DNA from 3 places in the Sphingomonas sp. AAP5 genome. Region 1 is predicted to be linked to each of the others. Evidence: predicted binding sites of a transcription regulator. Region 1 holds the regulator's gene; each other region holds the start of a gene.
What was found. The regulator LexA, encoded in region 1, represses DNA repair genes until DNA is damaged. The targets are predictions, from matches to a motif close to GTTCCNCNCTTGTTCT.
Positions count from the first base shown of each region.

Region 2: the regulator LexA is predicted to act here: its motif matches at 3,447-3,462, upstream of E2E30_RS20145 (ImuA family protein).
Region 3: the regulator LexA is predicted to act here: its motif matches at 6,264-6,279, upstream of uvrA (excinuclease ABC subunit UvrA).

Region 1 covers NZ_CP037913.1:710,609-720,782, forward strand. Annotated here, with positions in the region: gene E2E30_RS03230 (sensor histidine kinase) at 1-655, shown strand, start outside; gene E2E30_RS03235 (hypothetical protein) at 765-959, opposite strand; gene E2E30_RS03240 (citrate synthase) at 956-2,242, opposite strand; gene gltX (glutamate--tRNA ligase) at 2,261-3,715, opposite strand; gene E2E30_RS03250 (ComEC/Rec2 family competence protein) at 3,744-6,011, shown strand; gene E2E30_RS03255 (DUF4287 domain-containing protein) at 6,088-6,300, shown strand; gene lexA (transcriptional repressor LexA) at 6,361-7,026, opposite strand; gene E2E30_RS03265 (hypothetical protein) at 7,097-7,411, opposite strand; gene E2E30_RS03270 (BLUF domain-containing protein) at 7,408-7,743, opposite strand; gene E2E30_RS03275 (TonB-dependent receptor) at 8,087-10,174, shown strand, end outside.
Region 2 covers NZ_CP037915.1:76,540-86,713, reverse strand. Annotated here, with positions in the region: gene E2E30_RS20155 (error-prone DNA polymerase) at 1-971, opposite strand, end outside; gene E2E30_RS20150 (Y-family DNA polymerase) at 968-2,752, opposite strand; gene E2E30_RS20145 (ImuA family protein) at 2,667-3,428, opposite strand; gene E2E30_RS20140 (hypothetical protein) at 3,732-4,175, shown strand; gene E2E30_RS20135 (HU family DNA-binding protein) at 4,389-4,658, shown strand; gene E2E30_RS20130 (SOS response-associated peptidase) at 4,708-5,331, shown strand; gene E2E30_RS20125 (DUF7146 domain-containing protein) at 5,374-6,243, opposite strand; gene E2E30_RS20120 (single-stranded DNA-binding protein) at 6,495-6,818, opposite strand; gene E2E30_RS20115 (hypothetical protein) at 6,870-7,559, opposite strand; gene E2E30_RS20110 (muramidase) at 7,977-8,633, shown strand; gene E2E30_RS20105 (hypothetical protein) at 8,630-8,983, shown strand; gene E2E30_RS20100 (lytic transglycosylase domain-containing protein) at 8,980-9,597, shown strand; gene E2E30_RS20095 (LPD7 domain-containing protein) at 9,594-10,174, shown strand, end outside.
Region 3 covers NZ_CP037913.1:270,768-280,941, forward strand. Annotated here, with positions in the region: gene E2E30_RS01205 (2-oxoglutarate dehydrogenase E1 component) at 1-450, shown strand, start outside; gene odhB (2-oxoglutarate dehydrogenase complex dihydrolipoyllysine-residue succinyltransferase) at 565-1,815, shown strand; gene lpdA (dihydrolipoyl dehydrogenase) at 1,933-3,339, shown strand; gene E2E30_RS01220 (YoaK family protein) at 3,618-4,340, opposite strand; gene E2E30_RS01225 (hypothetical protein) at 4,392-4,676, shown strand; gene E2E30_RS01230 (trimeric intracellular cation channel family protein) at 4,747-5,376, shown strand; gene E2E30_RS01235 (energy transducer TonB) at 5,384-6,190, opposite strand; gene uvrA (excinuclease ABC subunit UvrA) at 6,291-9,173, shown strand; gene E2E30_RS01245 (RNA-directed DNA polymerase) at 9,133-10,174, opposite strand, start outside.

The DNA.
Region 1 (10,174 bases):
GCTGCCGCTCGACCGGATCATCGCCAATGCCGACAGCATTCACGACCAGTCCGAAGGGCCGCTGCGCCAGGATTATGCCGATTATGCTGCCGACATCGCGAGTGCGGGGCGGCATCTACGCGGGCTGGTCGACGATCTGGTCGATCTCCAGGCGATCGAGCGACCCGATTTCGCGGTGCTGCACGAGTTCGTCGATCTGGCCGACGTCGCGCGTCGGGCCGCTGGCTTGCTGCAAGTCCGCGCGAGCGAGGCGCGTGTGCGAATCGATCGGCCCGGGTTTGGCGAGACGCTTGCGGCGACGGGTGAATTCCGCCGTGCGCTCCAAATTCTCGTCAATCTGATCGGCAATGCGGTGCGCTATTCGCCGACCGACGGGATGGTGTGGGTCCGCGCCGAGCGAGAGGGTGGCATCGCCGCGGTGATCGTTGCCGACCAGGGCAAGGGTATCGCGCTCGACGACCAGGCGCGCATTTTCGAGAAGTTCGAGCGCGTCGATCCGCGCGAAGCCGGCGGCAGCGGGCTCGGCCTCTATATCGCGCGGCGGCTGGCGCGGGCGATGGGGGGCGATGTCACGGTCGATTCAGCGCCGGGGCAGGGCGCCCGCTTCGTGTTTACGCTGCCGGCGGCTAAGGACCGCGCTATTCACTCGTCCTGAAGTCACCCCGGCCTTGTGCCGGGGTCTACCGTGCCGAGCATTCTACGCGGGCAGTACGCGTATCCGAGTGGCCCCGGCACGAGGCCAGGGTGACGATAGGGGAGGCGCCTCAGCGACGCGACCACCAGATCAGGCCGGTGCCCGCGAGCGCGACGATCGCGCCATACAGCACCCAACTACTTTGCTTGAGCATGAAGCTCGAGGCCGGCCACAGGATGAGCCCGGCCCCCTGACCTGCGAACAGCAGGCCGAACGCAAGGATCAAGACGCCCGCCACCAGGACGAGCGCCTTGACCCCGCTCACGTGCGGTCAGCCAGCGGCACGAAGTCGCGCTGCGTTGGGCCAGTGTAGAGCTGGCGCGGACGGCCGATCTTCTGCTCCGGATCCGAGATCATCTCGTTCCACTGCGCGACCCAACCGACGGTGCGGGCGAGCGCGAACAAGGCCGTGAACATCGTCGTCGGGAAGCCGATCGCCGAGAGGATCACGCCCGAATAGAAATCGACGTTCGGGAACAGCTTCTTCTCGATGAAGTACGGATCGCTCAGCGCCATCTCCTCGAGCGCGATCGCGACGTCGAACACCGGATCGGTCACGCCGAGCTCGCCGAGCACTTCGCGAACGGTCTGCTGCATCACGGTCGCGCGCGGATCGTAGTTCTTGTAGACGCGGTGACCGAAGCCCATCAGGCGGAACGGATCGTTCTTGTCCTTGGCGCGCGCGATGTACTCGGGGATGCGGTCGACGGTGCCGATTTCGCGCAGCATGTTGAGCGCGGCTTCATTGGCGCCGCCATGCGCCGGGCCCCACAGGCAAGCGATGCCCGCCGCGATGCACGCGAACGGATTGGCGCCCGACGAGCCGGCAAGCCGGACGGTCGAGGTCGACGCGTTCTGCTCGTGGTCGGCGTGGAGGATGAAGATGCGGTCCATCGCGCGTTCGACGACGGGGTTCACGACATACTCTTCCGCCGGAACGCCGAAGGTCATCTGCAGGAAGTTGCCGGTGTAGCTGAGGTTGTTCTTCGGCGACATGAACGGCTGGCCGATCGAATACTTGTACGCCATCGCTGCGATCGTCGGCATCTTGGCGATGAGGCGATGGCTCGCGATCATGCGCTGCTGCGGATCGGTGATGTCGGCCGAATCCTGATAGAAGGCCGAGAGCGCGCCGACGACGCCGCACATGATCGCCATCGGATGCGCATCACGACGGAAGCCGCGATAGAAGGTCGCGAGCTGCTCGTGCAACATCGTGTGGCGGCTGATCGTGTAGCTGAACTTGTCGAGCTCGTCCTTGGTCGGCAGCTCGCCGTTCAGGAGGAGATGGCAGACCTCCATGAAGGTCGACTTCTCGGCGAGCTGGCCGATGGGATAGCCGCGGTGGAGCAGCACGCCCTCGTCGCCGTCGATATAGGTGATCGCCGAGTCGCACGACGCAGTCGACGTGAAGCCCGGATCGTAGGTGAACATGCCCGTTTGCGCATAGAGCTTGCGGATATCGATCACATCGGGACCGACGCTGCCCGACAGGACCTTGAGATCGAGGTCCTTGCCTGCGGCGTTCAGCTTGACGGAGTCAGTCATCGTGGTCCTTTCGAAATCCTAAGCGGCCATCTGGTCGGCGATACGCCCCAGGCTCTCGTCGCGCCCGAGCAGATCGAGCACGTCGAAGATTCCGGGCGAGGTCTTGCGTCCGGTCAGTGCGGCGCGCAGCGGCTGCGCGACTTGACCCAACTTGACCCCTGCATCCTCGGCGACCTGCCGGACCGCAGCTTCGAGCGTCTCCGTATCCCAGCTTTCGGTCGCGTCAAGCGCGACGTGCAGTCGGGCGAGTAAAGCGCGTGCATCTGGGCTTAACAGCGCGGTCGCTTCGGCGTGCATTTCCACCGGTCGAACGTGGAAAAGGAACGCCGTTCCCGCGGCCAGCTCGTTGAGGTTGGCGGCACGCGGCTTCAGCGATGCCATGCTGCGACGAAGTATGTCTGCCTGAGCGTCCGTCGGTTCGAAGCCGAGCTGCGGCGTGATGAGCGCGGCAAGGCGCGCATCATCCGCCTGGCGGATATATTGACCGTTGAGGTTCTCGAGCTTCTTCAGATCGAACCGCGATGGTGATTTGCCGACGCCGTCGAGATCGAACCATTCGATTGCCTGGTCGCGGCTGATGAGTTCGTCATCGCCATGCCCCCAGCCGAGACGCAGCAGATAGTTATCGAGCGCCTCGGGCAGCACGCCCAGTTCATCGCGATAATATTCGACGCCGACCGCGCCGTGGCGTTTCGATAGCTTGGCGCCGTCCGAGCCGTGGATCAGCGGGATGTGCGCATAGACCGGGTCGGGCCAGCCACCCTCGATCGCGTGCATCGCGCGGATGATCGGCAACTGGCGGAAGGCGTTGTTGAGATGATCGTCGCCGCGAATCACGTGCGTCACGCCCATGTCGTGATCGTCGACCACCACCGCGAGCATATAGGTCGGCGTACCGTCCGAGCGGAGCAGGACGAGATCGTCGAGCTCGGCATTCTGCACCGTGACCGATCCCTGGACCTTGTCCTCGATCGTCGTCGCGCCATCGAGCGGGGCCTTCAGCCGCACGACGAACGGGCGGGTCTCGGCGCTGGTGTCGGCATCGCGATACGGGCTGCGCACGCGCAGCGGCTTCTTTGCGGCATCGGCCTCGGCGCGCATCGCGGCGAGTTCGTCCTGCGTCAGATAGCAGCGATAGGCATGGCCATGCTCGACCATCGTGTGCGCGACCTGCGCATGGCGGTCGGCGCGCTGCGATTGATAGACTTCGGTGCCGTCCCAATCGAGCTCGAGCCAGCGCAGCGAGGTAAGGATCGCGTCGATCGCCGGCTGGGTCGAGCGCGCGCGATCGGTATCCTCGATCCGCAACAGGAACTCGCCGCCGTGATGCCGCGCATAAAGCCAGTTGAACAAGGCGGTGCGCGCCCCGCCAATGTGCAGGAAACCGGTCGGCGACGGCGCGAACCGCGTGACGACCTTGGTGTCGGATGCGCCGGCGGCGGGGGCCGCGGCGGGGTCAGATATTGCGCTCAATCGCGCATGCTCCCAGACTAGAGATTGGATGGCCGGATCAGCCTTGAGCGCCTCTAGCACGCACCTTCCTGCGCTTCAAATCGGCGTGCCGCGGGGGTGGTTTGGCGTCGGCGATCGACTCGAGAGCTGGCTCGAGGCCGAGCGCGATCAATTGCCGCTGTGGTTGCCGGTGGCGCTCGGCGCGGGGATCGCGCTGTGGTTCGTGCTGCCCGATCCGGCGGCATGGGAAGCGGCTGGTCTGGTGGCGCTCGCGGTGGCGCTCGCCGGGGTCGCGCTGGCGCGGCAGGGGCGTACGGCGCGGGTCGTCGCAGTTGGCGGGTTTGCGGTTGCGATCGGGCTCGGGCTGATCTGGTGGCGCGCCGAGCGCGTGGCACATGTGGTGCTCGCAGAACCGACGATCGCAACCTTCACCGCACGAGTCGAGCGGATCGAGCCGCTTGCGGCGCGCGACGTGGTGCGGTTGCGGCTGGCCCCGCTGCACGTGCTCGCGGTGCCCGCGACGCGCGGGCCGGTTCGGCCGTTGCCGACGTTGCCAGCGCATATTCGCGTCAATCTCGTCGATGCCGACGTTCCCGCGGGACTGGTGCCGGGGGCGACGCTGCGGCTCTCGGGGCGGCTGATGCCGCCGCCGCCGCCAGGCGTTCCCGGCGCGTACGACTATGCGCGGACCGCCTGGTTCGACGCGATCGGCGCGACCGGGCGTGGCTTTGCGCCGATCACGATCCTCGCTGGCGGTGGGACAGGCGGCGGCGACCTGCGGCAGCGCCTATCGCAGCATATCCAGGCGAGCGCTGGCGGGGGCGGGGTGGGGGGCATCGCCGCATCGCTCGCGACGGGGGATCAAGGCGGGATCCCGCTCGCCGACAATGAGGCGATGCGCCGATCCGGGCTCGCGCATTTGCTCTCGGTGAGCGGTCTGCATATCACCGCGGCGGTCGGCGCGGTGATGCTGCTGGTCGCGCGCTTGCTCGCGCTCAGCCCGTGGATCGCGCTGAAGACGCGCGTTCCGTTGATCGCGGCGGGCGCGGGGGCGCTCGCGGCGATCGGCTACACGCTGCTGACCGGGGCCGAGGTGCCGACGATCCGCTCGTGCGTCGCGGCGTTGCTCGTGCTGGTCGCTTTGGCGCTGGGCCGGCAGGCGCTGACGCTGCGGCTGGTCGCGGCGGGGGCGATCGTGGTGCTGTTGCTATATCCCGAGGCGCTCGCCGGACCAAGTTTTCAGCTGTCGTTCGCGGCGGTCGCGGCGATCGTCTCGCTCAACGAGCATCCGCAGTTGCGCGTGTGGTTCGGGCCGCGCGAGCAGACGCGACTGGCGCGGATCGCGCGGGAACTGGCGTCGCTGCTGCTGACCGGGATCGTCGTCGAGCTCGCTTTGCTGCCGATCGCGCTGTTCCACTTCCACAAAGCGGGGATTTACGGCGCGGTCGCCAATATCGTCGCGATCCCGCTGACGACGTTCGTGACGATGCCGTGCGAGGCGCTGGCGTTGCTGTTCGATACGGTGGGGGCGGGGCTGCCGTTCTGGTGGCTGACGGCGCGCTCGCTCGATCTGCTGTTGTGGATTGCGCACATGACCGCGGCGGTGCCGGGCTCGGTCGCGCCGCTGCCGGCGATGCCCGGCGCCGCTTACGCGCTGATGGTGGTGGGCGGATTGTGGATCGGCCTGTGGCGCACGCGCTGGCGGCGGCTAGGGGCGCTGCCGCTAGCGATCGGCTTGGCATGGGCGCTGCCGACCCCGGCGCCCGATCTGATCGTCACCGGAGACGGTCGGCACGTCGCGATCCGCACCTCGGCGGGCGACGTGGCTTTGCTGCGCGACCGGACCGGGGACTATACCGCCGACATGCTCGCCGAGAATGGCGGGATCGCTGCGCTCCCGGTATTGATGTCCGAGCAGCACGAGGCGCGCTGCAGCCGCGACCTCTGCCTGATGACGCGGACCGTCGCAGGGCGACAGTGGCGCATCCTGGCGACGCGCAGCGCGTATCATGTCCCGACGCTCGACCTCGTCGCGGCGTGTGCCGGCGCCGACATCGTGATCAGCGAGCGGCGCTTGCCGCGCCATTGCGTTCCGCAGTGGCTGCGGCTCGACCGCGAGACGCTGGCGCAAACCGGCGGCGTTGCGATCGCTTTGGCATCGCATTCGGTGCGGACCGTTCGCCATCCGGGCGACCGGCATCCGTGGATCGCGGCGCCGGAGGGCGACGCTGGTCGGCGGCGGTGGGTTGGCCGGATGCGTTGGCGCGCTCGATTGTCGGGGAGGGCTGGGGCAGCAGTAACGGACGGGAAACGATAGGGCGGGGTGGCCTTGCGGCTTCCCCCAAATACCGGAAGATCCTCGGGACGTTCCCGCATCTTGGAGCCTTCACGCCGTGGCTGACCAACCGATCAAAGGGCCCGCATCGTACTTTCCATCGATCGAGAAGACCTATGGCCGTCCGATCGCAGAGTGGCAGGCGCTGGTGCGCGAGCGTTTGCCGGAAAAACACATGGCGCTCGTCACCATGCTGAAAACCGAGCATGGCATGGGCCACGGCCACGCCAACGCGATCGTCGCTCACACCCTTGCCGAGCACAAAGACTGAGCCGCTCGATCGCTCGCCGCGCGACCCTCAAGCGCGACGGTCGATCACGCCGACCGTGGCTCAGTCGTACCGGCGCAACAGCCCGGCGAGCTTGCCCTGCACGCGCACCTGGGCTGGGGCATAACGCTGCGGATCATAGGCGCGGTTGGCCGGATCGAGCCGCACCATCGCACCTTCGCGGCGGAAGAATTTCAGCGTCGCCTCGCTCTCTTCGATCAAAGCCACGACGATCTCGCCGTCGCGCGCGACATCCTGGCGCTTGATCAGCGCATAGTCGCCATCGAGGATGCCCGCCTCGACCATCGAATCGCCCGACACCTCGAGCGCATAATGCTCGCCATTGCCGAGCAAAGCCGCGGGGACCGAGAGCATCGACGCGCCCTCGAACGCCTCGATCGGGACGCCTGCCGCGATCCGGCCGTGCAGCGGGATTTCGATCACGTCGTTGGCAGGCTGTGGTGCTGCACGCGAAGCGGCGGCGGGGGCCGCCTTGGTCGGGGTCTTGATTCCACGCTCGGGCATCTTGAGCACTTCGAGCGCCCGCGCGCGGTTGGGCAGGCGGCGGATGAACTGGCGTTCCTCGAGCGCGCTGATCAAGCGATGGACGCCCGACTTCGACTTGAGGTCGAGCGCTTCCTTCATTTCCTCGAAGGACGGCGATACCCCGGTCTCGTCGAGCCGGTCGTTGATGAAGCAAATCAACTCATGCTGCTTGCGGGTAAGCATCGCGCGGCCCTTTCGTCGGAACAGACGACGAACCTATACGGAACGAAAAATCGCCCGTCAAGCGATGCTGTCACCGTCCGGCGCAGATATCCTGCGAGTCGCTGGTCGCACTCCCCGCGATGCCGCAGAGCTTTTCGATACATGCGTCATGGTCAATGTTGGTGCCCTGCAGCCCCCCGCGAAACGCGCTGGCCAGCGCGAGCCCGACATTGTGGAAGGGTGCGCCGATCCGGCGATCGACGCGCCGCGGCGGCGGGGTGCCGTAATCGGGCGTCGGGGCGGGCGGCGGGGTGCCGATCGCGCTGACCGGGAGCGCGAGCGCGGCGACATGGCCTGCCGAAATCAGCGTGTGGAAGTGCGTGCGCACCGCTTCGGTTGCGTTCACGAGCAGCCGCCCGATCTGGGCGTCATCCGCGTCGGCCGCGGCGCCGGCGCGGGGTGCGCCATGGTCCAGCCGCCGAATTCGAGGGGGCGAATATGGCGGTGCTGGAGGACGGTCGGCGCATGATGACGCGGGTCGGCGAGGATGCGGGCGAACGTCGCCATGACGCTCATGCGCGAACGCTCGAGCACTTGCAGCAAGCTGCGACCATCCGACCATCGCAGCCCGGTGATCCTGTCGAGCGCGGTATTATGCCGCGATTGTTCGAGGATGCCGGCAAGGTCGGCCGTGACGCTCGAAAGGGTGTTCCCGCTGACATAAAGGATTTGCCGCATGCCCTTGTGTCCTTCTCGTGAGGGCCGGGGCTAGGGGGGTGTCGGCAGCCTGTCGTTGCGGTGGATCGTGTATCGGTATCGTATCCTGAATCAGGTGCGCACTGTCGTTGACGATCGCGCCGTGGTCGGCGTCGTGCAGGCCCCGGTGCAACTCGAAAGCCACAGCCAGTCGACAAAGCAGACGTGGCGGCACACCTGTCATAATCGCGTCACAATACCGACCTAGCCGCGCGGTCGGGGTCACACCGCACCACGCAGGAGCGCGGACGCGTCGCCGCGCAGGACAACAAGTCCGCTGCGGCGAACGGTGTGGGCAGCCTATTTCATCTATCGGGGGAACATCATGTCCAAGTCACACGCCGCCAAGGCGCTCCTTCTGCTCGGCACCGCGTTCGGCGCGATCGCCAGCATCGGTTCGGCCAGCGCCCAGGAAACCGCTGCGCCCGTCGCCGCGGTCGAGGCCGCGCCAGAGAGCGACAGCCTCGGCGACATCGTCGTCACCGCGCAGCGTCGCAGCGAAAATCTGCAGAAAGTGCCCGTGTCGGTCGGCGTGCTGTCGGGTGCCGATCTGCGGACCTACACTTCGGGCGGCAGCGACACGCTGCTCGAACTCGCCAACCGCGTCCCCGGGCTTTACGCCGAGACGACCACCGGCAAGATCTTCCCGCGCTTCTACATTCGCGGCCTCGGTAACATCGATTTCTATCTCGGCGCATCGCAGCCGGTGTCGATCATCCAGGACGAGGTCGTGCTCGAGCATGTCGTGCTCAAGTCGAACCCGGTCTATGACGTCAACCAGATCGAAGTGCTGCGCGGGCCGCAGGGCACGCTGTTCGGCCGCAACACCACCGCGGGCATCATCAAGTTCGACACCAACCGCCCGACCAACGAGTTCACCGGCCGCGCGACCGCGTCGTATGGCAGCTACAACACCGTCAGCGTCGATGCCGGCGTCGGCGGCCCGATCGTCAAGGACGTGCTGAGCTTCCGCGTGTCGGGCCTGTACCAGCGCCGCGATAACTGGATCGACAACACCTATACCGGCCCGAGCGACGACGGCACAGTCGGCGGCAAGGACAAGCTCGGCGGCTTCGAAGAGAAGGACATCCGCGTCCAGCTGATGCTGACCCCGCCCGAGACCGGCTTCACCGGCCTGGTTTCGGCGCATGCGCGTGATTATTCGGGCACCTCGACGATCTTCCATCGCGGCGCGATCCTGCGCGGCAGCAACGACGTCAGCGCAGCACCGCGCGCCAGCGTCGCGCTCGATGAGGGCGGCGGCAACCGTCAGGCGTACAAGACCTATGGCGGCTCGTTCAACGCGAAGAACGATTTCGGCGCGGTCACGCTGACCTCGATCACCGCGTACGAGACGACCAAGGGTTATAGCCGTGGTGACACCGATGGCGGTGCTGCGAGCAACTTCGCCGGCGGCAAGTTCTACGGCGAGAGCCAGGGCCGCGTGCGCGATCTCGATCAGCTGAGCGAGGAAGTTCGCCTCGCCAGCAACGGCACGGGCCGCTTCAAGTGGCAGATCGGCGGGATCTATTTCGAATCGCGCGACACGACCGAGTTCGACCAGCGCGGCTTCTTCCTGCTCAACAATTCGTTCGGCACCAATCCCAACCCGAACAACTTCGTCGTGCTGCGCAACACCAACACGTCGTATGCGGGCTTCGGCCAGGCGAGCTATCAGATCCTCCCCGAGCTGACGCTGACCGGCGGCGTGCGCGTGACCTATGACGAGAAGAAGACGCGCCTCGTCACCCCGCCGCGCACCGCAGCGGGCGTGTCGACCTTCCCGGCGACCGCGGCGACCAACGTCCGCCTCGCCGACACGCAGCCGAGCTGGGAAGCGAGCCTCAACTATGCGGTCGATCCCGACGTCAACGTGTTTGCGCGCGTCTCGCACGGCTTCCGCGGGCCGACGATCCAGGGCCGCAACGCGGTGTTCAGCTCGGCATTCGTGACCGCTGGGTCGGAGACGATCACGTCGTACGAGGCAGGCTTCAAGTCGAACCTGTTCGGCAACACGCTGCGCTTCAACGCGACGGGCTTCTACTACAAGGTCCACAACATCCAGCTGAACGGCAACGATGCCAACAATAACGGCCTGCTGTTCAACGCCAACCAGGCGCAGGCGTGGGGCGGCGAGGCCGAGCTGACGTGGCGCCCGGTGCGTGACTTCACGCTGGGTCTGGGTGGCAGCGTGCTGCACACCGAGATCAACGACACGCGCGTCTATACCCCGGCGTGCTTCCTCAACGGGGCGCTGACCTGCACCGTGCTCAATCCGACGATCGCGATCCGCAACGCCGCAGGGGTTACGACCGCCACGCTCGCGCAGATCAACGGCAACGCGCTCCCCAACGCGCCGAAGTATCAGCTCGACGCGAACGCACGCTACGACTTCCCACTCCGCAATGGCGGC
Region 2 (10,174 bases), on a different replicon from region 1:
TCGCGCACGATCGCATAGACGGTGAGGAAATAGGGCGCGTAACCGAGCTCGCCGATCAACCGCATCTCGTGGCCGATCTGGTCGGTATAGGCGGCCGGGACCTTGCCATCGAACATCCGCTCAACCGCCTCGGTCGCGAGCTTCTGCAGCGCGTCCTGCGCACTCAGGCCATCGATCAGCCGCTCGTGGGGATATTGATAGGCCAGCTCACCAAGATCGAAGGTGCAAGCCCAAGCGATATCGACGCTGGCGCGCAGCGCATCGGGATAATCACGAAAGCGCCGGACCATTTCCTCCGGTGATTTGAGCGCGCGATCGGCGTTGATCTCACGGCGGTAGCCGAGCTCATCAACGGTGCACTTCTCGCGCACGGCCGTGACCACGTCCTGCAGAAGGCGGGCTTCGGGCGCATGGTAGAGGACGTCACCGGTTGCGACCGCGCGAACCCCGGCGCCGCCAGCCTGCCTAGCCAGCGCATCGATACGGACGGCGTCGTCCGGCCGCCGTCGCTGGAACAGCGCCATGTACCCGCGTCGGCCGTAAACCGTCTTCAGGTCGGCAAGTGCCGCAAGGTTCGCCTGATCCGCCTCGTCCGGCAGAAGGATCGCAACAATCCCCTCCGACCATGGCTCGAGGTCGTGCCAGTGCAGCAGGCAGCCCCCCTTCCCCGCCCGCTTCTTGCCGAGGGTCAGGAGCCGCGTGATCCGTGACCAGGCGGGGCGATCGGTCGGATAGAGAATCAGGCGACGCCCGCAGGAGAGATCGACACGCGTACCCGCGATCGAGCGGACGCCGGTCGCCTTTTGCGCCTCCCAGGCGCGCACAACGCCCGCCACCGTACCGATGTCGCTGATCCCAATCGCGGAATACCCGAGCAGTGCCGCCGCCGCGAACAGCTCGTCGGGGCTCGACGCGCCGCGCAGCAGCGAGAAATGGGTGAGCACCTGAAGCTCGACATAGGGCGCGCTCATGCGAACACGCCGTGGATCCACCAGCTCAGATCGCCGGTATCATCATGGGTGCCGTCGCCGCGCCGGAATACCCAGAAACGGCCGCCTGCCTCATCCTCGACGCGGTAATAGTCCCGTACCGCCCAAGTCTCGGCGTCGCGGCGCCACCATTCGCCGTGAATCCGCTCGGGGCCATCGCCGGCGACGACCTTGTGCGCTTCGCCACGCCACTCGAAGCGCCGCGGCGGTTGGTCGGGCAGCAGCGCAATGACGCCCCATAAGGGCTCTGGCCTGGCGAAGAGCCGAACCGGCCGCCGCCATGTCGGCCACCCTGCCGGCATTTCGACCGGGTCGGCGCGCGCGACCGCTCGCTCGGGTACATGGCTCGGGATCGGCGCGATCCGATAGACGGCATTCGGGCCAATGCGGCCGGCGACGACATCGACGAGGCGCGCGGGGTCGCGCACCAGAACCTCGCCGGCTAGCACTGCGCCGAGATCCACTGCATCGAGCGGCTCGGTATGCGGCGCCACAAGCAGGAACTGCTCAAGCCCCAGTCCGGGATCAATGCGCTCGATCCTGAGCTTCAGCAGTCGCAGGAGATGGGGAACTTCGCGTGTCGGCCGCGATGTCCCGACGGCAACCACCTGTTCCGTCCCGTCGACGCACAGCCCCGACAGTCGGAGCGATCGCGCACCGAGCCCTCTCGCCTGCAGTACCTCGGCCAAATCGCCCAGCAGATCTTCCATCACCTGCGCGATCGCCTCGGCCGTGCCGATCGGCTCGAGCAAGCGGCGCTCGACGGCTGGAACGGTGACATCTTCGCGCGGTGTGATCGGCTCCGCTACGCCACCGAGCGCCTGATCAAGCCGGGTGATGGCGGGCAGGCCCAGCCGCCGCGCGAGCGGGCCGCGCGCGACCGGCAAAAGGTCTGCGATAGTCTCGAAGCCGAACCGCTTGGCAGCGCTGAGCGCCGTGCCGGTCAGCCGCAAGGCAGCGATCGGTAGCGATGATATCGCTCGGACCGTACCACCGGCCGGCACGATCGTCAGATCTTCCCGGCCGTACCGGGCGAGCGCGTGTGCGGCACCGGGCGTGTCGGCGACCGCAACGCGCGCGGTAAACCCAGCACGCTGGCAAAAGGCGCGCAGGCGTCGGCAAAATCGCTCTTCTCCCCCGTAGAGGTGATCGCAGCCGGCGAGGTCGAGCCACAGGCCATCGGTCGGCGTCGCGGCCGCAATGGGCGACCAACGCCGAACGGCAAGCAGCGCCAGGCGATCGAGCAGGACTGCGTCCGCCTCTGGTTCGGCGGGCCGGAAGTCGAGATCGGACACCAGCGCGCGGGCATGCGTCGCGGCCATTCCGACATGGATGCCGAGCGAGGTCGCCGCGGCACAGACGGCCACAACTTCCTCACGACGCCCAACCTTGCCGACAAGCGCCAGCGGAGCGTGAGCGGTTGCGGGCCGTGTCACGATCATGGCCGGTCGCGTGACCGACTGGTCCTTGTACGGATGGCTCGCAGCTTCCGATCGCCGCCCGAGTTCGCGCATGGGCGGCTTCGCATGCGCCGGAAGCGCGGCTATCTGCCCGGCAACCTCGGCCTTGGTAGGCGATTGCGCCCGCGCCCAGCGCGCACCCGGCCGCCATCCGCCACCCCTCGGGACAGAGCATTCACCCGGATCGTCGTCGACCGGAAGCTGGAGCGCGGGCCGCTCAGGCCGCGGCGTAGCGTGCCGGTCCAGCCGTCTCAGCCGCTCGATGGCCAAGTGCGGCAGGAACAGCGAGACAACCCGTCTCATCGCACCCCTCCACGATCAATGAGAAAGACCCGCCGGTGCGTTGACGCGCCAGCTCGACCGACCAACGGGCGCGTCCCACCCCGGCAACCGTGAGCCGCTGCGACGGGGCGCTGGCAATCCGCCAGCGCGTCCAGGCAGCGGAGGGCTCGCCGAGCGGGTCTTGCGAGCGGCCCCGCCAGCGTCGCAAGAGCAGCACAGGAATGTCGGCTTCAGCAGCGACGAGCTGCAGGCGGCGCGTGGCTACCATCGAAACTTTTGCCGTCTCGGCCACCACCGCTGCCGGCGTACCATCCCGGATCGCGTCCTCGACAACCGCCAGGAGAGCGGCGTCGTCCCCAGGCTGAGCGTAGACCACGTTCGCCGAGCACAACCCGGCTTGCGCCAAGCCAGGCGCGTAGAGATCGTTCCGGCAGCTTGCCCAAAGCACCGGGGCACGCATGTTTTGCGCTTCTCGCGCGGCAATACCGGCAAGGAACAACGTGGCAGCCGCATCGTCGACCAGCGAACAGGTCCGTGCGGCGACCTCGTGCAGCGCTCCAGCCCGGAGCCCTCCCCCGTTCAGCCGGTTGTCGAGGTCACTCACGCCGAATGGCAGGACCCGGTAATCGGCGAGCGGCATCGCGATGCTTCGCAGATGGGCGATGCTCTGGGGAAGCGAATCGAGGACGGCTGACATGGTGGTTAGACTCTACGTGTTCGCTTTATGTTCCGTTACCGCCGGCGCTTGGTCAACGGATTTATGTCTGCCGGATCGAGTCTTTGGGCTTGACCGCAGCCGAGGGCCGGACGGTACGGATTCGTAACGAATACGAGGTCTACAGCGCGATCTCGAGTGAGTTGCCAGTTTCGCCGCGCACGATCACGGGCATCGGCACGAAAACTGACGGTACGCACCGCGTGGAACGGTTACACAACAGACCAAAAACAAACCAAGAAGATTTCGCTTTCGTTCTGCCATCGGCTGACTCATAGAATCGAGATGCCGATCCGCCCTGAAAACCGCTGGCTTTACCCGATCGACTGGCGCCAGCTGTCGGACGTGATCCGGTTCGATCGGGCCGGCGCGCGCTGCGAGCACTGCTCGAGGCCGCATATGCGTCGGGTCGCACATCTTGGCGATGGTCGCTGGTGGGATGCCGATGCCGTGTGCTGGCGCTCCGGCCGTGGCAAGCGGATCGCGCTCCAGGGCAGCTTCATTCTGGCGTCGATACGAACGACTTATGTCGTGCTGGCTTGTGCGCATCTCGATCACGATCCAGGCAACAGCATGCCCGGCAATCTCGCGGCGCTCTGCCAGCGTTGCCATATGATCCACGATGCGGCCGAGCATCGATGGCAGCGCTGGTGGAACGTCTTTCGCCTGCGCGCAATCCGCGACCTGTATGAAGATCCGCGCGTCACGCGAGAGCGCAGCGCGCAGTAGAAACCCGGCCGAAGTCTTTGCGTTGGCTCGGGCGCCAGCTCGGCGATCGCCCCCTGCCCGCACCCGGGCTGATACACCTCCACCACGTCATGATTAGACAGTTTGCGGACCATCAGGCGGGCGCCCGCGACATGCGCATCGTCGAGCAGCATCATTGTATCGGCGCTCGGCACGGCTAAGGTCCGGCCAGATCCACTAGGGAGAGTAAGTAGCATGAACATCGGTGAACTGGCGAAGGGCGTCGCTGGGACGACAGGCACGAGCGAGGCCGAGGCCAAGGCCGCAACCGCCGCCGTGTTCGACCAGATCGCAAGCGCGGCCGCAAAAGGCGAAGAAGTCTCGATCGCCGGCTTCGGCAAGTTCTCGGTCAAGGATCGTCCTGAGCGCCAGGGCCGCAATCCGTCGACCGGCGAGGCGATAACGATCGCTGCATCGAAGAAGGTCTCGTTCACACCCGCCAAGGGTCTGAAGGACAAGCTCTAAGGCCAGAGTGCCGGCGGGCGGAGCTTGCCGGCACCGAAAGGGTGCTCGGATGTGCAATCGATACAGGCTGACCGCGAAGCAGGCGGAGATCGCCGCGACGTTCGGCATCCGCCCGCCTTACGAGCCCGACGAGACGTATCCGGTCCCCGACATCTTTCCGACGGGCAAGAAGACGCCGTTCTACGGCCAAGTGGTCATCCAGGACGGCGCCGACCGGAAGATCGAGCGGATGGAGTGGGGTGTACCGACGCAGGTGCCGAGCAAGCGCGATCCAGCGGTCAAGCTCACCAAGTACGTGACCAACGTGCGCAATCTCAGTTCGAGCTTCTGGCGGTCGATGCTGACAACGCCGGGGCGTCGTTGTCTGGTGCCGGTGACGGCGTTCTCCGAGTTCGGGGTCGCGCCTGGCGAGGACGGAAAGAAGCCGCTGCACTGGTTCGACGTGCCTAGCCGCCCGATTTTTGCCTTTGCCGGAATCTGGCGACCGACCGAGCGCGGGAATGCCTATGGGTTCTTGACCACCGAGCCGAATGCGATCGTCGCGCCGATCCATCCAAAGGCGATGCCGGTGGTCCTTCACGACGACGACTATGATCGCTGGCTATCGGCACCATGGGACGATCTGAAGGGGCTCGTTGCCCCCTACCCTTCCCAGTTGATGCGGCTCGGCTGACACGCCCATGATCCGCGTAATTCAGCTGCCGCAGTTGCGGTTTCATGCGCTCCGCTGGTGCGCGCGCCAGGCGTCGTTCCAGTCGTCATGATGCTCCGGCACGCGGCTGATGAGCTCGCGCCCGTTCGCTGTCAGGTGATCGCGTGCCTTTTCCAGCAGGCGATCGGCCGCGCGGCCTCGGTCACCGTAAACGATCACCCGGCGGACCTTCTCCGGGATCGCGACGAAGGCTAGCCGTTCGACACCGCCCAGCGCCCATGTCGGCGTCCCGAACCATTCAGTCGCCGATCGGGCGTCCTCGATCCCTTCGGCAAGGCCCAGCTCGTCGGTCGCCGGCGCAAGACGGATCGCTGCTGTGCCGAGCAGTCCGAGCGCAACCTTCGGCTTTGGGATGGGCTTGCGCAGCACATCGACAGGATCGAGGAAGGTCCGCTGGACAGCAACCAGTCCGACGTCGTTTTCGACTGCGGCGATCATCGCGGGCATTACGCGTCTGTCGGCACCGGAGCCGAATATGGTCGCCGGGTTGAAGCGCAAAGCTTTGGGATAGGGCGCGGAGAGGCCGCGGGCGACGAGATAGGCTTCGGCCAGCGTGCCCGCGACCGGCACGCTGGCATTCCAGAGACGCAGGGCGAGCGCGCCCATGTCGCGCTTTGGTTTTCCCTCCGGCATTGCCACCGCAGAACGGTCGTGGAGCTTTTGGCGCTGAAGCGCCTTCAGCACCTCGAGCGCTGTACAGCCGGCAAAACAGTGGAAGAGGATCGCCGAATCGCCGAGGCGGACGGACAGGCTGGGTGAGCCATCGTCATGGGCCGGGCAGCGGCATTCGCCGCGAGTGCCGCGCCACACCCCGCCGAGCTGTTCGACGATGTTCTTGGCTCGGATTTCGGCATCGAGCGGTAGTCTCGTCATCGGCCACGTCCTGTGAAGTTGGTCGGTTTCGGTCACTTTAGCCTCCGGAAAATATCACCGAAGGCACAGGCGGCATCCTCCACTCTGGATGGTCGACATGAGAAGGTGGGCCGCGCGCGGCGCGACGATCTCTTTCGTCCGGGTGGCAACCAAGCGAGGATCGTCACCCGACCGGGTTGGAACGGCCACGCTGGCTCGACCGCAACGCGGCGGAGGTGCAGCCGTGCCGCCAACCCGCTTCCGATCCCCAATCAGCTATGCTCGGCTTCGGCCTTGGTCAGGATCGAGAAGGTGTCGGCGATCAGCTCGGTGCGGTAGGAAACCTCGTTGCCTTCGCCGTGGTTGCTCTCGCGGACCCGGCCGGTGACATGCACCAGATCACCCTTCCCGGCTGCTTCGACTTGGGGTCCGACATTGGAGAAGCACACGACGCTGTTCCACAGCGTGTCGGTCTTCCAGTCGTCGCCGTCGCGGCGGTTATAATTGGCGGCGACGCTCACATAGGTGACCTTCTCGCGCGCCGTGATTTTGCCGATGCGACCGATGATCCGGAACTCGGCAATATTCTGTGGCATGATTTCCTCCTTCGTTGATGTTCGGATCGGATCCGGCGGGCCTGTGCGAGCCTAGTCGCGCTCCTTTTGGCGGTGCGCAAAGTGGTAGCGCGCCACATTCTCGGGCGTCGCGTATGTGTCGTAGGCCTTCGTCCAGTCGCGCCGGATGGCCTGCTGCGCCGTCCGAAGTGGCACGCGGCGCTCGCAAACCAATCGCCACAAGACATAGGCCAAGGCATTCTTGTCGGCCGCGTTCGCCTGGCCGCGCCGGGGCTGGAGCCATAGATCACGCAGGTCGAGCGGCGCACCGCCAAGCGAGATCGGGATCAGATGGTCGAGTTCGTAATCGGCGAAGGACTCGCCTGGATGCTGCGCGTCCATCAAGCGCCGTTTGACGGGCGCGGTAACCGCGAAGGCGGGGCGGACCGATCGTGCATAGCCGGGTCGGCAGATCGTCGTGCCGATGTTCGCCTGAGTGATAGAGGGATCGACGGCCCCTGGCGTATCGCGGGGCGGCAGGATGCCGGTTCGGTCCACCCGCAAGAAGGGATTGCGGAGCGCCGTCGATAGGCCGGCAACGGCATCGCAGAAGTCATGGGTCGCAGCGACGCTGCAGGCCGAAACCTCCCCGCGCCTCCCAGCCCGCTTGTCGTCGAACGGCCGATACCAGAAGCCGATGGCGATCAAGAGCGCCAACCCGCCCGGTATAGCTTGCAGCTTCAAGAGCGCATGGCCCGTATATCCACCATCGTCCCAGTCCACTCGAAACCACTCGACAACTGAATCAGCTAGGTGCTGGCCTAGCTGACAATTGCCTAAAGCCGTTTGAAACGCATCTCCTGTGGTCAGGGTGCAATATCGTGCCTCTAGTCGCAATAGATTACGCCGTATCACTCCATAATCGCGAATGGATCGCTCCAGATGTGTTGTTGTTTGCCTTATGCTTCAGGTTTAGCCTTTTGATGTCGATGTCCTCTAGTCGCTGACATCTGCTTTGGATCAATTCAGCAATGGTGCATTGGTGTGCTTCCGGCGAGTATCGTAGCGAAGGCAATTCAACTCTGTGCCGCCGGGCTAGCCGGGGCCGGAACGCCATCTCCCGCGTCGCTCGCAATCTCCGTTCGTTCGGGTGCGGTCCTCGCTAGGCAGCCCGGCAACGCAGCTGACGCAGAGGCGACGGTGCGTGATCTGATCGCGTTGGGCGCGGACTTCGAGGCGGGGCCGCTGGCGATCCGCGGCCGTGATTTCGCGACTTACGGTATCACGCTGGCAACGGTTTTTGATGCCTGCGCGTTCTCGCATATCGACGACGACCGGTCTTCTATCGGCTCCGTGGGCGCGCTCTCGGCGTCGAACGTCGCAGCCCTCGTTCGTCGCGCCTTTGGCTCGCGGATCACCGATACGATCCGCCCGATGAACGCCAGCTACGGCGCGCGGTATAGCTGGCACAAGTTCGGCCAGGCGGTCGATTTCGTTCCCGCAGGCGGCGTCCACGCGATCGACCGCGAGCAGATCCGGGCCCTCATGGCACAGAGCGGTATCCGTATCATCGAGCTGCTCGGGCCGGGTGATCGCGGTCACGCGAACCACTGGCATGTGGCGTTCGCGCGACCCGGACAGGTCATCGACCGGACCCGACCGATCGAAGGCGACGAGGACTGGATCATCACCGTCGCACAAGGCGACGCGCCGTCCCCGCCGACGCCCGCCGGAGTTGAGGCGGCCCCCGCACCGACCGCGCCGGCCTCGGCCCTCGCCTTTGCGGCCAGTGCACCGGCGCAGTGGGACGTGTTCGCAACCGAAGAGTGGCGCGCAGTTCATGGAGGTGGCTCATGATCCGATATCTGATGACCAAGCTGGGCGGCACTACTGGCGCCATCGCACTTTGCGTGGCCGGCGTCGTGGCGGTCGCGGCCCCACAACCCGCCTACGCGTCGGACTGGGGGTGTCAGGTGGTCCTCTGCCTCGCGACACCCGGTTCGCCGACGAAATATGTCGAGTGCGTCCCCCCGATTACGAAACTCTGGAACGCCCTCGCTATCGGCGGCTCGTTCCCGACCTGCACCGGGGTCGGCATCAAGACGAAAAAGGCCAAGCACGGCTACGACCTGACCGTAACGCAGGCCGATGGCGGAACGTCGCGGTACGCGCTCGACACCCGCTACCAGACGGTGACGCAGCAATGATCCACGCCATCGCCGCGATCACCATGCTTGCGCAGCAATGCGCGCCTGAGATCGCGACCGAGGCGGTTGTTCCCCTCGTCGTGACCGAAAGCGGCGGCGACGATCTGGCGATCAATATCAACAAGGGACCGCGTGTCCGCGCCGCGTCGATCGCGGACGGCGCCGCGCTGGTGCGGCGGTACATGGCGGCCGGCTATACGGTCGATGTCGGGTTGGCACAGGTGAACTCCGCCAATTTAGCGCGGTTGGGCGTTACCGTCGAACAGGCCTTCGACCCCTGTACGAACCTGCGGCTCGCATCCTCGATCCTTCGGGCGGGATATGGCCTCGCGATCCAGCAATATACGGGGCTGGACGCGATCTCCGCGACCTATTCGCTCTACAACACCGGCACGCTGACGCGCGGTTTCCACAATGGCTATGTCGGTCGCGTCTGGTCGGCCGCGAGCGGCATGGGGACGATCCAGACACCCCCGCCCATCCCGGGCTCGGCGTCGGCGTCGGCGTCGGCGTCGGCGCCGACCGCCACGCCCGCCTCGGCAAAGCAAGGGATCGCCGAAGCTAGCTGGGTGGTGGGGCAGATCGATTCCAGCGCGGTTCAGGTCTTCAAATGAGCGCGGATAACAGCGTTGCTCGGGGCGGCCTCGACGCGCAGACGCAAGCCGAACAGGCTGCGTTCCAGATCCCGCCTGAGCTGGCGACACGTTATCAGGTCCGGATCATCGAGCCGTCCGACGGCAGCGAGCGCCGCGTCGGCATGTTCCTGCCGACAGATCGTGAGAATCCGTCGATCGAGATTGCCGGCGATCGCATCATTGCTCGAAACGAGGATCCCGACACCGTCTCGGCCCTGGTCACGATCGCCAAGCACAATGGCTGGGCGGGGATCGACGTCGAAGGTTCGCCTGAGTTTCGTCAGGCCGTGTGGACGGCGGCGTCGCGCGAAGGCCTGACCGTGCGCGGCTATGAGCCGAGCTTCGACGAACAGGCGCGAATGGAAGAGCTGCGTCGCGCCGATGCTGCACGACGCGACCGTGAGGTGGCGGAGAAGCCGGCGCCGACTGTCGAACCAGTCGCTCCGACGGCGGCTGTCGGGGCGACGGAGGCGACAGTCCTCGCGCCGTCGGCCGACGCGGAGAGGAACGGCGCGCCTCAGCCGTTGCCAAGCGGAAGCAGCACCGAATTGTCCGA
Region 3 (10,174 bases), 440 kb from region 1:
CAGCGGATGCTGAGCGATCCCTCGGCCCCGGCCGATGCGGACGTGAAGCGCCTCGTGCTTTGCACCGGCAAGGTCGCCTACGACCTGATGGAAGCGCGCGATGCCGCAGGCGACCAGAACACGTCGATCGTCCGCGTCGAGCAGCTCTACCCCTTCCCGGGCGATCCGCTGGTCGAGCGCCTCAAGCGCATGCCCAACCTCGAGACGGTGGTGTGGGCGCAGGAAGAGCCGAAGAACAACGGTGCCTGGACCTTCGTCGATCCGTTCATCGAGGAATGCCTGATCGAAGCGGGCGGTAAGGTGCAGCGTGCGCGCTACGCCGGGCGTGCAGCGTCGGCCTCGCCGGCGACCGGCCTGATGAAGCGCCACCAGACCGAGCAGGCGGCACTCGTCGCCGACGCGCTCGGCCACAGCGTCCGCGAGGAAATTCGCCGGACGCGCAAGGTTTGATGTTCACCCCGGCTGCACGCGCAGCCGGGCATTCGTAATTTCGCGGTTCGCTTGATCGGCAAGCGTTGCGCACCTGGGCCCCGGCCTTCGCCGGGGAAGAGAAAAGAGGCTGATATGGCAACCGAAGTCACAGTACCGGTACTCGGTGAATCGATCACCGAAGCGACGCTCGGCGAATGGCTCAAGCAGCCCGGCGACAAGGTCGCAGTCGACGAGCCGATCGCCAGCCTCGAGACCGACAAGGTCTCGGTCGAAGTCCCGTCGCCGGTCGCCGGCGTGATGGGCCAGCACGCGGTGCAGGTCGGTGACACCGTCTTGGTCGGCGCCATGATCGCGACGATCGACGCAGGCGAGGGCGCTCCCGCCACCGCTGCCGCGCCGCAGCCCGCCGTGCTCCAGTCGCCAGCCGCTGAAGCACAGGCATCGCCCGCCGCGACCGCCGGCCAGCAGGCGCCTGCCTCCGACCCGCGCGACACGCCTGCAGCGCTCTCGCCGTCGGTTCGCCGCGCGGTGCTCGAGCACGGTGTCGACCCCGCGACGGTCAAGGGCACCGGCAAGGACGGCCGCCTGACCAAGGACGACGTCGCCGCCGCTGCCGCCGCGACGCCTGCCCCGGCACCCGTCGCCGCACCTCCGGTCTCGGCTTCGGTCGCCGCGTCGACCGGTCGAAAGGAAGAGCGCGTCCGCATGACGCGCCTGCGCCAGACGATCGCCAAGCGTCTCAAGGAAGCGCAGAACACCGCCGCGCTGCTGACGACCTTCAACGACGTCGACATGACCGCGGTCATCGAGGCGCGCGCGAAGTACAAGGATCTGTTCGAGAAGAAGCACGGCGTCCGCCTCGGCTTCATGGGCTTCTTCGTAAAGGCCGCGTGCCTCGCGCTGAAAGACATCCCGAGCGTCAACGCCTCGATCGAGGGCGATGAGATCGTCTATCACGATTATGCCGATATCTCGGTCGCGGTGTCGTCGCCCGGCGGTCTCGTCGTGCCGGTGGTGCGCGATGCCGACCAGATGTCGGTCGCGCAGGTCGAGAAGACGATCGGCGATTTCGGCAAGCGCGCCAAGGACGGCACGCTCAAGATGGACGAGATGAAGGGCGGGACCTTCACCATCTCGAACGGCGGCGTGTTCGGCTCGCTGATGTCGACCCCGATCATCAACCCGCCGCAGGCCGCCGTGCTCGGCCTGCACCGCATCGAGGACCGCGCGGTCGTCGTGAACGGCCAGATCGTGATCCGCCCGATGATGTACCTCGCTTTGAGCTACGATCACCGCCTGATCGACGGTCGCGAAGCGGTGACGTTCCTCGTCGCGCTCAAGAATGCGATCGAAGATCCGACGCGGATCCTGATCGACCTGTAATATCGGATCGCATCTACCCATATTCCGTTCGTGCTGAGCTTGTCGAAGCACTGTCCTTGTCTGTCGGACGGAAGAGAAGGCAGCCCCTCGGCAAGCTCGGGGCGAACGGAGTGACACATGGCTGACTACGATTACGACGTCCTCATCATCGGCTCGGGCCCCGGCGGGTACGTCGCCGCGATCCGCGCCGCCCAGCTCGGCCTGCGCACCGCCTGCGTCGAATCGCGCGAGACGCTTGGCGGCACTTGCCTCAACGTCGGCTGCATCCCGTCGAAGGCGCTGCTCCACGCGAGCGAGTATTTCGACGCCGCCGCCAACGGCACGATGGCCAAGCTCGGCATTAAGGTCACGCCCGAGCTCGACCTTCCGCAGATGCACGCGCAGCGGCGCGACGCGGTCAACCAGCTGACCGGCGGCATCGCCTTCCTGTTCAAGAAGAACAAGGTCACCTGGCTCAAGGGCCGCGGCGCGTTCGTCGATGCGCACACCGTCCAGGTCGGCGAGCAGACCGTCACCGCCAAGGACATCGTCATCGCGACGGGCTCGTCGGTCACCCCGCTGCCGGGCGTCACCGTTGACCAGAAGATCATCGTCGATTCGACCGGCGCGCTCGAGCTCGACAAGGTGCCCGAGCATATGGTCGTGATCGGCGGCGGCGTGATCGGGCTCGAGCTCGGCAGCGTGTGGCGCCGGCTCGGCGCACGTGTCACCTGCGTCGAATATCTCGACCAGATCCTTCCCGGCTTCGACGGCGATATCCGCAAGGAATCGAACAAGGTCTTTAAGAAGCAGGGCATCGAGTTCAAGCTCTCGACCAAGGTCACCGGCGTGACGGTCAACGGCGACAAGGCGACGCTCACCGTCGAGCCGTCGGCCGGCGGCCCAGCCGAGACGATCGAAGCGGATTGCGTGCTCGTCTCGATCGGCCGCCGTCCCAACACCGACGGCCTCGCGCTCGAGAACGCGGGTCTCTCGACCAACCCGCGCGGCCAGATCGACACCGATCACCGCTTCCAGACGAGCGTCCCCGGCGTATGGGCGATCGGCGACGTGATTCCGGGCCCGATGCTCGCGCACAAGGCCGAGGACGAAGGCATTGCGGTCGCCGAGAACATCGCGGGCCACACCGGCATCGTGAACCACGCGGTGATCCCGAGCGTGGTCTACACCTGGCCCGAGATCGCCGGCGTCGGCCTCACCGAGGAAGTCGCGCGCGAGCAGGCGACCAAGAACGGCGGCGAGATCAAGGTCGGCAAGTTCCCGATGGCGGGCAACAGCCGCGCCAAGACCAATCATGATCCCGACGGCTTCGTGAAGATCATCGCCGATGCCAAGTCCGACCGCGTGCTCGGCGTCTGGGCGATCGCGGTGCCTGCGGGCACGATGATCGCCGAGGCTGCGCTCGGCATGGAGATGGGCGCGACGAGCGAGGACATCGCCTACACCTGCCATGCGCATCCGACGCATAGCGAGGCGATGAAGGAAGCGGCGATGGCGGTGAGAGGGAAGGCGATACACGTCTGAGTCTGATCGCGCCAAGCCGTAGCAAAGCTACGGCGCGGCCCCGCCGCGATCAGACCGGCCGGCGGCGCCCGAAGCGCCGACCGACGGCGTGGCTTTGCCACGCCGCTGCCAACCAGGAAGCCAACCGGCCACACCCCCGTTCCCCGGCGAAGGCCGGGGCCCAATAGCAAGGGCGGAGGTAAGCGAGCGGTGTCGCGCGATCGTCGCCTCCAGCACGACTGGGCCCCGGCCTTCGCCGGGGAACGGCTCGGTTGCATCTGCTCGGTCGGCGCGCGCCCTTACGCCGTATCGCGCTGCGTAGCCCGCGCCCCAACCGTCAGCACCGCCGCCGCCCCCGCCGCGATCCACAGCGCGCCGGTCCCGTACGCCGCATAACACCGCGCGCCCGTGATCACCCCCGCGCCGAACCCCAGCCACAACCCAAGATAGCGCGCCCAGTCCCAGCGTGGTCCTTCGCCCATCAGCGCGGCGGCGAGCCCCTGGCCGATCCGCACCAGCGCGCCGGTCATGTACGTCAGCCCGATGCTGACCTCGCCATCGCGCGTGAACACGCCGTTCTCCGCCCCCATCGCGGTCGCCAGCAGCAGCAGCGGCACGATGACCGGATGATATGGCGCAAACAGCGCCGCTCCGCCGAGCAGCAGCGTGACGAGCGCCATCACCGCGACGCGCTGATGGTGTGGCCGCGAACGTCCGATGATCGCCGCCGCCACCACGCCGCTGACGAAGCTCAAGATCAACCCGGCCCCGATCCGCGCGTCGTTGCTCGCCCCGGTGGCGAGCGACACGCCGAGCCGCGTCGTATTGCCGCTCATGAACGAAGCGAAGAAGCCGCCCATGCTCGAATAGGCCAGCGCATCGACGAACCCCGCCAACCCGGTGAGGCACGCTGCAAAGAGGAGGGTGGAGCGCTGATACCGTCGCATCGCGCGACCATGCCCCATGCCCCGCGCCGATGCCAGCGTCGCGCTCGCTGCGCAGGTGGAACGATCCGCGCGCACGGCGGTTTTCCCGCGCGTACCATCACGGTACGTGTCCAACAGGGGTTTCACATGAAGAAGACGATGATCGCGGCGCTGGCGCTGGTCGCACTCCCGCTCGCCGCATGCGGCGGAAATGGCGACGGCAAGCTCGCCAAGCAAGTCGAGAAGGCTGCCGACAACCGCGCCGACGCGATGGAGGCGAGCGCCAAGGACCTCGAGGAGCAGGCCAAGCAGGAGCGCAAGACCGGCGACGAGCGCGCCGACGCGATCCGCGCCGCCGATGTCAACGCCAGCGCGATGACGCCCGAACAGCGCGGCGAAGTCGTCGCCAACGAAGCGGCAGCCGTCCGCTGATCGCTGCGGCGCGCGACCCTGTGTCGCGCGCCGCATTCCCTCGCGCGCCTTGCGCGGGTAGAGCGCTGCGATGCCCTCGCAATTTCCCTGGCAATTCGGCTCCGCGCTGCCCTGGCTCGATCTGTTCGGGATCGCCGTGTTCGCGATCACCGGTGCGCTCGCCGCAATCCGGCATCGCCAGACGCTTGTCACCGCCACCTTCTTCGCGCTGATTACCGGGGTCGGCGGCGGATCGGTGCGCGACCTGCTGATCGGCGCGCCGGTCTTCTGGGTGCATGATCGCTTCGTCGCGGGGATCTGCCTTGCGGTCGCGGTGCTGGTGTGGACGACGCCCGAGCGCTGGTGGAAGGGCACTGCGCTCGACTGGCTCGATGCGGTAGGCCTGGCCGCCTATGCCGTGTTCGGCGCGGCGAAGGCGCTCGCATTCGGCATCCCGCCGGTGCCGGCGGCGCTGATGGGCGTGGTGACGGCGTGCATCGGCGGCGTCATCCGCGACGTGCTCGCGGGCGAGCCATCGATCTTGATGCGGCCGGAATTGTATGTGACTGCGGCGGCGCTGGCGTCGGGGTCGTATGTCGTGCTGGTGAGCGCGGGCATCTCGCCAAGCCTCGCCGCGCCGATCGCCGCTGCGTGCGGTTTTGCACTGCGGGCTGCGGCAATCCGCTGGCGGCTGGCGTTGCCGGCCTATGGCCGGGGCTAACGGTCGCTCAGGGCAGTCGCCAATTCACGTAGCGCATCGCGTGCACCGTCGTCGGCTTTCCGTCGTAGCCGAGCGGCGGGGCATATCGCCCCCGCTTGGTAACGGCCGCACACGAGGCCAGATCGAGCGACTTCGATCCACTCGATTGAATGATCCGACAATCGCCGACCTTTCCATCGGGCTGGATTGCCCAGATCATCATTGTGGTGCCTGCGCTGCCCGCCGAGAGCGCTTCGGACGGATAGTCGTCAGTCGTGATCCAGCCCGCCATTGGTGTAAGCGGCGTTGGCAATGGCGCCTTGTCGCGCTCGGACGGGTCGACACCCCATTGTTTCAGCAAATCGTCCTGGCACGCCCGGAGCGCCGCGGCGGCGCTCTTCATTCCGGGCACCGCGAAGCTCGTGCGGGCTCCGTCGGCCGATGCGATCGTCAGCGCTGAAGAGGTTTGCACGGCCGCAGCGCCGTCTTGCTCGGTCCGGAGGGTCGTGACGATCTGGTTTCTCGCCTTCACGTCATAGACTGCGACCGTGCTCTCGATTGCCTGCCCCGACGGCTGGAGTAGCAACTGGGCTTTAAGGGAGCGTGCACGGGTGGTGGTGGCGCCCGACGAAAGGGTGACGATCTCCAACGCATCGCCCAGTGGCCACGGTTTGAATCCCAGCGTCCTGCGTGCCTGTCCATCTCCATAGTCGCGCGACAGGATGCACGCCGCATCGGCATATTCGACGGTCCATTTGCCGGTCGGCTGCAATGGCGCGTCGGCGGGCGCGGGACCCCCTAGCGCGAGCAGCGCCGCAATCAGCATCGTCTTCATCGCTTGCCCCCAAACCTTGTCGTTGCGAGTTTAACGCCCCATCTCGCCCCTGCAACCGGTCGCTTGCGCCATCCGAACAAATCTGGAACAAACCGCTCCCATGCTGACTCATATTTCCGTGCGCGGCGCGCGCGAGCACAATCTCAAGGACGTCTCGGTCGATATCCCGCGCGATACGCTGACGGTCATCACCGGGCTGTCGGGCAGCGGCAAGTCGAGCCTCGCCTTCGACACGATCTACGCCGAGGGCCAGCGGCGCTATGTAGAGTCGCTCAGCGCCTATGCGCGGCAGTTCCTCGAGCTGATGCAGAAGCCCGATGTCGATCACATCGAGGGCCTGTCGCCAGCAATCTCGATCGAGCAGAAGACCACCAGCCGCAACCCGCGCTCGACCGTCGCGACCGTCACCGAGATCTACGATTACATGCGCCTGCTCTGGGCGCGCGTCGGCATCCCTTACTCGCCCGCGACCGGCGAGCCGATCGCCGCGCAGACCGTCAGCCAGATGGTCGACCGCGTGATGGCGCTTCCCGAGGGCACGCGGCTGTACCTGCTCGCCCCCGTCGTGCGCGGCCGCAAGGGCGAGTATAAGAAGGAACTGCTCGAGTGGCAGAAGGCCGGCTTCACCCGCGTCCGCATCGACGGCGAGATCCACGAGATCGACGAAGCCCCCGCGATCGACAAGAAGTACAAGCATGACCTCGAGGTCGTGGTCGACCGCCTCGTCATCGGCCCCGACATCGCGACGCGCTTGGCGGAAAGCTTCGAGGCCGCGCTAAAGCTCGCCGACGGGCTGGCCTATGTCGACCCCGCCGACCCGGTCGAGCCGCACACCCCCAAGAACGAAGTGCTCGGCGACAACGCGCCCCCCGGCCGCATCGTGTTCAGCGAAAAGTTCGCCTGCCCGGTCTCGGGCTTCACCATCGCCGAGATCGAGCCGCGGCTCTTCTCGTTCAACGCGCCGCAGGGGGCGTGCCCGGCGTGCGACGGCCTCGGCGAAAAGATGCTGTTCGACGAGGAGCTCGTCGTCCCCAACCACGCGCTCAGCATCAAGAAGGGCGCGGTCGTGCCCTGGGCCAAGTCCAACCCGCCGTCGCCTTACTACATGCAGGTGCTCGGCAGCCTCGCGCGCGAGTTCAAGTTCGAGCTCGACACGCCGTGGGAAGACTTGCCCGAGACCGCCCGCGACACGATCCTCTACGGCACCAAGGGCAAGGCGGTCACGCTGACCTTCATCGACGGCAAGAAGTCGTACGACGTCAAGAAGCCGTTCGAGGGCGTGATCGGCAACCTCAACCGCCGCATGCTCTCGACCGAGAGCGCGTGGATGCGCGAGGAGCTGAGCAAGTACCAATCCTCCGCGGCGTGCGAGGTCTGCAAGGGCGCGCGCCTCAAGCCCGAGGCGCTCGCGGTCAAGATCGGCATGCGCGACATTTCGAGCGTCACGCGCCTGTCGGTGGTCGACGCGCTCGCCTGGTTCGAGCAGGTCCCGAGCCAGCTCGGCGACCAGCAGAATGCGATCGCCGAGCGCATCCTCAAGGAGATCCTCGAGCGGATCGGCTTCCTCAACAATGTCGGGCTCGATTACCTCAACCTCGACCGCACCTCGGGCACGCTGTCGGGCGGCGAGTCGCAGCGCATACGCCTCGCGTCGCAGATCGGCAGCGGCCTGTCGGGCGTGCTCTACGTGCTCGACGAGCCCTCGATCGGCCTGCACCAGCGCGACAACGACATGCTGCTCAAGACGCTGCGCCGCTTGCGCGATCTCGGCAACACCGTGCTCGTCGTCGAGCATGACGAGGACGCGATCCGCACCGCCGACTATGTCATCGACATGGGGCCGGGCGCCGGCGTCCACGGCGGCCACATCGTCGCGCAAGGCACGTTCGAGGAAGTCCTTGCCAACGAGAACAGCATCACCGCCGACTATCTCTCGGGCCGCCGCGAAGTCGCCGTCCCCAAGACCCGGCGCAAAGGCAACGGCAAGAAGATCACCGTCCACAACGCCACCGCCAACAACCTCAAGGGGGTCACCGCGAGCCTCCCGCTCGGCACCTTCACCTGCATCACCGGCGTCTCGGGCTCGGGCAAGTCGAGCTTCACGATCGACACGCTGTTCGCCGCCGCCTCGCGCACGCTCAACGGCGCGCGCATCGTCCAGGGCAAGCACGACAAGATCACCGGCCTGCAATATCTCGACAAGGTGATCGACATCGACCAGTCGCCGATCGGCCGCACCCCGCGCTCGAACCCGGCGACCTATACCGGCAGCTTCACCCAGATCCGCGACTGGTTCGCCGGCCTCCCCGAAAGCTTAGCCCGCGGCTACAAGCCCGGGCGCTTCAGCTTCAACGTCAAGGGCGGCCGCTGCGAGGCGTGCCAGGGCGACGGGCTGCTCAAGATCGAGATGCACTTCCTCCCCGACGTCTATGTGACGTGCGACGTCTGCCACGGCGAACGCTACAATCGCGAGACGCTCGAGGTGAAATTCAAGGGCAAGAGCATCGCCGACGTGCTCGACATGACGGTCGAGGATGCGGTCGAATTCTTCAAGGCGGTCCCGCCGATCCGCGACAAGATGGCGATGCTGCAGGAAGTGGGCCTGGGCTATGTCAAGGTCGGCCAGCAGGCGACGACGCTGTCGGGCGGCGAGGCGCAGCGCGTCAAGCTCGCCAAGGAACTGTCGCGCCGCGCCACCGGGCAGACGCTGTATATCCTGGACGAGCCGACGACGGGGCTGCACTTCGAGGACGTGCGCAAGCTGCTCGAAGTGCTCCACCAGCTGGTTGAGCAGGGCAATACGGTGGTGGTGATCGAGCACAACCTCGACGTCATCAAGACCGCGGACTGGGTGCTCGACCTTGGGCCCGAGGGGGGCGTGAAGGGCGGCGAGATCGTCGCGCAGGGGACGCCTGAGGTGGTGGCGAAGGCGAAGGGGTCGTTTACCGGGAAGTATTTGGCGCCGTTGTTGAAGGGGCGATAGCCGTGGATGGGTCGGCTATTCCCAAAGTCGGCCACCCTTCGAGTGCTGCTAGGTCTAGGTCGGTGAATTCTGCGAACATTGCTGCGAACTTTGATGCTCTTGGCTTTACGACAAAGTCAGCGTTCAGAACTTCGGCGTAATTTTCCCTATTAGCTTTCAACCAGCTAATATATTCATCACAAAGAATATCGTTGTATCGATCTTTGCAAAATCCAAGCCACGTGTCGTACTCACTTTTCGAAAGGCAAGAAGCTGCGAGCATCAGGGCGGGCTTCTCCCAGTCGCTCAGATCGGCGAAACGTGTCTTCGCTTCTCTGAAAAAAGCTCGATCCCCAATCCTACCCTTGAGAAGGATCTTTTGGCGTCTCTCAATAACTGTATCACCAAGGCTCAGCTTATCCAGCGATTCGACCGTAATCGCAAGAGCGCCGGAAACGAATAAGTGACTTACCCAGATTCGTGCCAGCGCCATCTCGACGTACGGCCTTTCCTTGGCAATCGATATTATTCGATCTGCTATTTCGCTCGCCAACTTGGGTTGGCGCTGCGCCAGCGATCCTATTAGAATACAAAAATCTCTGGGAACATAATAAAGAAGCTTTGAGAATCGATTTAGAAAAATGAGTGGATCCGTCACGCCGGTTGCGCGAAGAGCTTTCAGAATTAATTTAACCGAGGTATAATCTATTGACGCGCTAGAAATAATATTTTCTAGTTTTATTTCTAGAGTGTCTGGGTCGACGTCCAGTGCGACTGCTTCTTCTATATCCTCATCATCGTATATGGCCTGAATGTAACGATCTAACGCTTTTCGTTCACTATCTGAAAATACATCGCTAAACTTTGATTCTATTTCTTCAATTATTGCTGACTGCGGGAGAATTCGAGTCTTGCTTGCGTTAAGGGAGAGTCCCTCTGTGAGCATGAGATATTCCGCAAGTCTACAAAGCGCCGTATGAGCGGCCTCGGGGCTCTCTACGAATATCTTGAAATCATCGACA